DNA from 2 places in the Microbacterium sp. GbtcB4 genome. Region 2 is predicted to be linked to the other one. Evidence: riboswitches for the same ligand, from Rfam matches in the RefSeq annotation. Region 2 holds a riboswitch; the other holds the start of a gene.
The links. Region 2 has a riboswitch for thiamine pyrophosphate ahead of KVS71_RS11750 (ECF transporter S component). Riboswitches for the same ligand answer to the same signal wherever they lie in the genome.
Positions count from the first base shown of each region.

Region 1: another riboswitch for thiamine pyrophosphate. It lies ahead of thiM (hydroxyethylthiazole kinase); the one in region 2 lies ahead of KVS71_RS11750 (ECF transporter S component).

Region 1 covers NZ_JAGXJJ010000012.1:51,727-55,234, reverse strand. The annotation lists gene KVS71_RS16475 (bifunctional hydroxymethylpyrimidine kinase/phosphomethylpyrimidine kinase) at 1-1,195, opposite strand, end outside; gene thiM (hydroxyethylthiazole kinase) at 1,192-2,040, opposite strand; TPP riboswitch at 2,031-2,124, opposite strand; gene KVS71_RS16465 (NAD-dependent epimerase/dehydratase family protein) at 2,132-3,103, opposite strand; gene pheT (phenylalanine--tRNA ligase subunit beta) at 3,319-3,508, opposite strand, start outside.
Region 2 covers NZ_JAGXJJ010000006.1:177,763-181,270, reverse strand. The annotation lists gene KVS71_RS11760 (ABC transporter ATP-binding protein) at 1-147, shown strand, start outside; gene KVS71_RS20010 (D-alanyl-D-alanine carboxypeptidase family protein) at 206-1,693, opposite strand; TPP riboswitch at 1,764-1,873, shown strand; gene KVS71_RS11750 (ECF transporter S component) at 1,866-2,507, shown strand; gene KVS71_RS11745 (ABC transporter ATP-binding protein) at 2,507-3,508, shown strand, end outside.

The DNA.
Region 1 (3,508 bases), on a different contig from region 2:
CCGGCGCCTCGTCCCCGGGCAGATGCCCGCCCTTCACCAGCACCGCGGTCCCCGTATCGGCCGACAGCTCTCGCGCCGCGGCGAGCGCGTCCGCCCAGTCCGCCACCTCGCGACCGACGAGCACCGCCAGCTCCGCGAGGTTCGGGGTGACCACGGTCGCCAGGGACAGCAGATCCCGGAGCTCCCGCTCCGCGTCGGGCTGGAGCAGCCGGTCCCCCGAGGTGGCGATCATGACCGGGTCGAGCACGACGATCGGGGGCTGCGTCGCCCGGAGCCACGCGGCGACCGTCCGGATCACCTCGACGTCCGCGAGCATGCCGATCTTCACGGCGTCGATGCGGATGTCGTCGCCGACGGCGTCGAGCTGCGCCCGCAGGAAGTCCGCGGGCGGAACGTGCACGGCGCGGACGCCCTGCGTGTTCTGGGCGGTCAGGGCCGTGAGGGCGGCCATGCCGTAGCCCCCGTGCGCGGCGATCGCCTTGAGGTCGGCCTGGATGCCCGCGCCGCCGGACGGATCGCTGCCGGCGATGCTGAGCACGTGCGGCACCGCCCGCCCGAGCCACCGCCGACGGAAGGCCGCGGCGGCGGCCCGGGGATCCTCTGCCGCGCACAGCGCCGAGACCACCGCGATCCCGGCCGCACCGGCCGCGCGCAGCGCCGCCGTGTCGTCGAGGTCCACCCCGCCGATGGCGACGCACGGCAGCGCACTGCGCGCGGCGAACGCGGCGAAGCCGTCGATGCCGAGCGGGTCCGGATGGTCGGGCTTCGTGCGCGTGGGCCGGATCACGCCGACGCCGAGGTAGTCGACCGTCCCCGGCGGAAGCGCGTTCACGGCATCGAGATGGGCAGCGGTGTTCGCCGTGAGCCCGATCAGCGCCTCCGGGCCGAGAAGTTCGCGCGCGCGGAGCACCGAGGCATCCGCCTGGCCGAGGTGCACCCCGTCCACCCTGGCACCGCGGCGACGGGCCTCGACGGCGGCGTCGAGGCGATCGTTCACGACGAGCAGCGCGCGACCGTCGATGGCCACGGACAGGGCGAGGAGCTGGTCGACCGTCTCCTCGTCCGTCGCCTCCTTGTCGCGGAGCTGCACGATGCGGACCCCACCCGCCACGGCCTCGCGGACGGTCTCGACCACCCCACGAGCACCGCACAGCGACCGATCGGTGACGAGGTAGAGGGACAGGTCGACGGTCATCGGGCCTCCTCCTCGACGCGGGCGCGGGCCTGGAGATCCGCCGGGGTCACGGCGGACAGGGCGTCGAGCAGTCCGACGGCGAAGCTGCCCGGTCCGCGGGAGGTCTCCGCCGCCTGCTCGGCCGCGACCGTGTAGACGAGGGTCGCCGCGGCCACCGCCGTCAGCGCGTCGGTCCCGGTGCCGCGGGCCGCCCCGAGGAAGGCCGCCATCACCGCGCCCAACGCGCAGCCGCCGCCGGTCACCCGCGTGAGCAGCTCGTGCCCATTCGCGATGCGGATCACGCGCTCCCCGTCGGTGAGGAGATCGACCGGGCCGGAGACGGCGACCACGGAACCGTGCCGGACGGCGAGCTCCCGCGCCGCCGCGGCCGCCGCCTCGGTCCCGTCCGTCGCGTCGACACCGCGGCCTCCGCTGCTGTGTCCGGCCAGCGCGAGGATCTCCGACGCGTTGCCGCGGATGGCGGTCGGGCGCAGCGCGACCAGCTCGTGGGCCAGCGCCGTCCGCACCGGGAGGGTGCCGATCGCGACGGGATCGAGCACCCACGGCGTGCCGGCGGCGCGCGCTCCGGCCACGGCCTCCCTGCTCGCCTCCCGCTGCTCCGGGGTCGGCGTCCCGAGATTGACGAGGAGCCCCGAGGCGGCAGCGGCGAACGGCTCGGCCTCGCCGACGATGTCGACCATGGCCGGCGCCGCCCCGAGCGCCAGCAGCACGTTGGCGGTGAAGCCCGTCACGACGGCGTTCGTGACGCAGTGCGTCAACGGCGGCGCAGCCCGGACCTCCTCCCGCAGCCTTCCCGCCGTGGCGGCGAGGTCGAGGACGGATTGCGGACGCACAGGATCGCTCATTGCGACATCCCTTCGCTAGTACGAACTAGATCAGGTTCGACGGGTGTGATCTCAGCCGCGGATGCGGCACCCCGTGTCACTGCCTCGCAGTCTAGCGAGCGAAGGCGTCGAGCAGCGCCCGCTCCTCCGTCCGCGTGAGTCCGGCGCGGCGCTCCCTGTCCACTCCCCGATCGCGCTCGTCCGCCACGACGCTTTCCGCCGTCTCGTCGAGGGGGCGGAGGGTGCCTCCGCTGCGGCGATACCGCGCGTTCGAGCGGGTCATGAATCCGCTCATCTCGGGTGGCAGCCACAGCGGCAGCGAGCGCGGCCCCGCCCAGTACGCGACACCCTCCGCGACGAGACGCTCCTCCGTGCCGACGACGAGCGGCCCGGTGTGTCCGGTGGCCGCGCGCACGGTCCGCAGCACGTCGTCCAGCTCGCGCACGTCGCCGATCGCGTTCACGGTACCGGTGACGGCGGCGGACACGACGAAGGCGGCGACATCCTCGACGTCGATGACCTGCGCCGTGCGCCCGTCGAGGGGCGGGAGCAGCACCGGCTCGTCCAGCGCCCGGAGGAACGCCGCCGCCCAGTAGCCGAAGCGATCGCTGGGGTCGCCGGCGCCGACGATGAGGCCGGGACGGACGAGGAGCGCGCGGTCGCCGAGGCTCGCCTGCACGGCATCCTCCGCCGCGACCTTCTGCCGTGCGTAGTCGTCGTCCTCACCGGCCTGTGCCGCCGGGTGCCGCGGTGCCGACTCGTCCGTCCCGACGGTCTCGTCGTCGCGGTACACCGACATCGACGAGACGTACGTCCACCGGGCGGCACGGTCGCCGAGCGCACGGACCGCCCCGGAGACATGAGCGGCGCGGGAGGAGACGTCGACGACGTGATCCCAATCGGTGCGCGAGACGACATCGTAGGCGGCCTCCTCATCCCGGTCCGCCAGCACGAGGGTCGCTCCCGGCGGCGCCGGGCGTCCGCCGCGGGCGAGGCAGGTCACGGACGCTCCCGCTCCCAACGCGTGCGCGGCGATGCGCCCCGACAGCCATCCGGTTCCCCCGAGGATCAGCACATCCGTCATGTGCCCATGTCATCAGGATCGACGACTCGGGGGAAGGGCCTCCGCTCAGAGCGGAGCAGGACAGGCCCTCACGCGATCACAGGCCCTCACGCGCGCAGCCGACCACGCGAACCCAGGCCATCACGCGAGTACAGGTCACCGGCACTGCTGTCGCCTGATGCCGCGCGAACGCCTGATGCCGCGCGACCTCCCGAGGAAGCCGCGCGGCATCGCGATCAGTCGCGGAGGGCGGCGCCGAAGCGGTCCGCGGCGACGGCGACGCCCGCCATCTTCGCCTCGGAGGCCTCCGCGGCCGTGAGCGTGCGGTCGTCGGCGCGGAAGCGCAGCGCGAACGTCAGCGACTTCGATCCCTCGGGCACACCCTCGCCGCGGTAGTCGTCCACCAGCCGGACGGACTCCAGCAGG
Region 2 (3,508 bases):
GACGCGGACGAGGAGGCGAGCGCGCAGGAGCAGGCGGCGGACGCGGTGGCCGGAGCGGCGGTCGGCGCCCAGCTCCCGGCGGCCGAGACCGCAGCGGCTCGGGCACTTCTCGACGACGGCGCTGACGGCTCCACGTCTCCGTCCTGACCCGCCTCACGCACGACGCCCCACTCCGGATCCGGAGTGGGGCGTCGTGCGTGAAACCTCAGTCGTCTCCGGCGATGCCGAGGAGTTCGAGGGGGTGGGTCAGTCGCCACCATGGGCTCGGACCGTCCAGGTCCTCGTCGAGGACGAGGGCGGTGTCCGTGCTGTCGACGGGACCGGTCGTGGTCAGGGTGCCGACCGTCCCGTCCGCTTCGCGTTCCTCCCCGAGATCGAACACCGGCGTCGCCGTCGCGCTCGCTCCGTTCCACAGCACGACATCGGCGTCCTCACCGGCGACCACATCGACGCGCTCGCCCCAGACGGTGAGGACGCGCCCGACCACCGTGCCTGCCGGGACGGCCGGGCCCTGGGCCTGCAACGCCGCTTCCGTCTGAGCGAACAGGGCGCGGGTGAGGGCGAGGCGCGCCTCGTCGTCCTCCTGGTTCAATGCCGCGGCGTAGAGCCGGACCGTCGCGTCGCCGATGACGACGTCCTTGGCGGTCAACAGGTTCCAGCCGACGAGGGTGCCCGTCTTGATGCCGACGACTCCCGGATCGGCGAGCATGCCGTTCGTGTTCTCGACCGTCCCGGCCCCCGGCAGGTCGACGGACCGGGTACCCACGATCTCGGCGAACACCGGATTCCGCATCGCCATCTCGCCCAGGGCCACGAGGGCCTCCGGGGTGGCGACGTTGCGCTCGTCGAATCCGGACGGCGTGACCACGGTGATGCCGGAGAGTCCGCGCTCGCCGAGCCAGACCTCGGCCGCGGCGGCGAATTCGCGGTCGGACCCCCAGATCTCCGACGCCAGCCGGTCGATGTAGTTGTTGGCCGAGCCGAGCAGGGTGCCCTGCAGAAGCTGGTACTCGGTCAGCACTCCGCCCACCGGCACATCGAGCGCCGACTGATTGGCGATCCGATAGTCCCAGTAACGGACGCTGTCGGCGTAGGTGAAGGAGAACTCCGGGCCCTGTTCGCCGGGGGCCAGCGGCAGCCGGTCCAGCACCATGAGACTGCTGACGACCTTCGTGATGCTCGCGATGCTCACCGGCGCGGTGGTCGACGCCGCGGTGGTCATCCCGGCGATGCCGACCGCCCCGTCGCCGACCGCCGGCCAGGCGAGCGCGGCGGTGGGGGCGGCGACCGGGGTGAACTCGACCGCCTGGACGGTCGGGGCGACCTCGTGCAGCGGCCAGAGCAGCGTGGTGCCGGCGTAAGAGGCGATGAGGCCGGCGAGGACGCCGAGGGGGACGAGCAGGCCGGGTCCGGCAATCGCCGGGCGCAGCCGGGCGTCGCGCAGCAATCCCGTCTCCTCCTCCGTGCCGGCCGAGGCATCGAACTCGGGCGTCGATGACGCCGCAGCGACGATCGACGGGTCCACCCAGGTCAGCGCGGTCGGCGGTGCCGAGGCATCGGCCCACGCGGCAGCTTCCGGAACCGGACCCGGCTGATCGTCCGCGGGCGCGGCAGAGGCGGGTGCGGAGTCTTCGGGCCGCGCGTCGACGCCCACGCCGCCGGACGCCTCTTCAGGGGGATCGGAAGCGGTCACTCGCTTACGGTACCGAATCCGGCCCCGAATCCGCCGTGCGCGGCGCGGGACGCGCGGACGGTAGGATCGACAGCACAACCACGGGAGTCCGGCGAGCCGGGCTGAGAGGGAGCGAATCGCGCTTCGACCGTCGAACCTGATCTGGGTCATGCCAGCGCAGGGAGGAGTTCACATGAGTACGTCCACGTCCGCATCCCCGTCGAGGAACACCACGGCCGCTCCGGCGCGGGGCTACCTGCGCTGGCGCGTCATCGACATCGTCGTCGCCAGCGTCCTCGGTGTCGCCGCCGGTCTGATCTTCCTGGCCTGGAACGTCGGATACCTGGGGCCGAAGGCCATGCTCGAGCCGCTGCTTCCCGGCCTCCAAGGGCTCCTCGACGGCCCGTGGCTCTTCGCGGGTGTGCTCGGCGGGCTCATCATCCGCAAGGCGGGTGCCGCGATCTACGTCGAGCTGCTGGCCGCCGTCGTCTCGGCGCTCATCGGCAACCAGTGGGGCGGCTTCCTCACGCTCGAGGCGGGTCTCGTGCAGGGCCTCGGCGCCGAGCTGGTCTTCTTGCTGTTCTTCTACCGCCGCTGGTCGCTGCCCGTCGCGATCCTCGCCGGGGCCGGTGCCGCGCTCGCGGGCGGCATCAACAACCTCGTCCTCTGGTATGCCGGGTCAGGTCCCGCCTTCACGACGATCTACCTCCTCAGCACCGTGATCTCCGGGGCGGTCATCGCCGGTGCGCTGTCGTGGGTGCTCGCCCGCGGCATCGCGGCGACCGGGGCTCTGGACCGCTTCGGCTCCGGGCGCGAGGCGCGCGTCCGCGTCTGATGTCCGCGCAGTTCGCTCCCGCCGGCGTCGAGGCCCGCGGCTGGGGTTGGCGACACGCGAGCCGCCACGCCTGGGCGCTGCGCGACGTCTCGTTCCGCATCGAGCCCGGCGAGCGCGTGCTCGTGCTCGGCGCCTCCGGCGCGGGGAAGTCGACGCTGCTGCACGGCCTCGCCGGTGTGCTCGGCGGTGAGGAGGAGGGGGAGAGCGAAGGCGCGCTGCTCGTCGGCGGCGACCCCGCCGCGGCGACCCGCGGGCGGGCCGGGCTCGTGCTCCAGGATCCCGACTCGCAGGTGATCCTCGCCCGTGCCGGCGATGACGTCGCCTTCGGGTGCGAGAACCTCGGTGTGCCGCGTGCCGAGATCTGGCCCCGCGTCGAGGCCGCGATGGCCGGCGTCGGACTGGACGTGCCGCTCGATCACCCGACCGCGGCGCTCTCCGGCGGTCAGAAGCAGCGGCTCGCCCTGGCCGGCATGCTGGCGATGGGCCCCGGGCTGGTGCTGCTCGACGAGCCGACGGCGAACCTCGATCCGGAGGGCGTGCGCGAGGTCAGGGATGCCGTCGAGCGGATGCTCGCCACGCGTCCCGCCACCCTCGTGGTCGTGGAGCATCGGCTCGAGGTGTGGTTGCCGCTCCTCACGCGGGTGATCGTGCTGGGTGCCGGCGGGGTGGTGGCGGACGGCACTCCTGCGGATGTGCTCGGCGCGCAGGGCGAGCGCCTGGCCGCGGACGGCGTCTGGGTGCCCGGCCGACCGCCCGCCGAGCCGCCGGCACCGCGGACGGCTCCCGGGGAGGTGCTGCTGTCGGCGCGCGGGCTCGCGGTCGCACGGGTGAAGGGGCGCCCCGTGGCACAGGGCATCGACCTGGAGGTGCGTGCGGGGGAAGCCGTCGCGATCACCGGGCCCAACGGTGCGGGCAAGTCCACGCTGGGTCTGACCCTCGCCGGACTCCTCCCTCCCGTCAGCGGTGCCGTGTCCGCGGCCCCGGTGCTCGCGCAGGGGGCG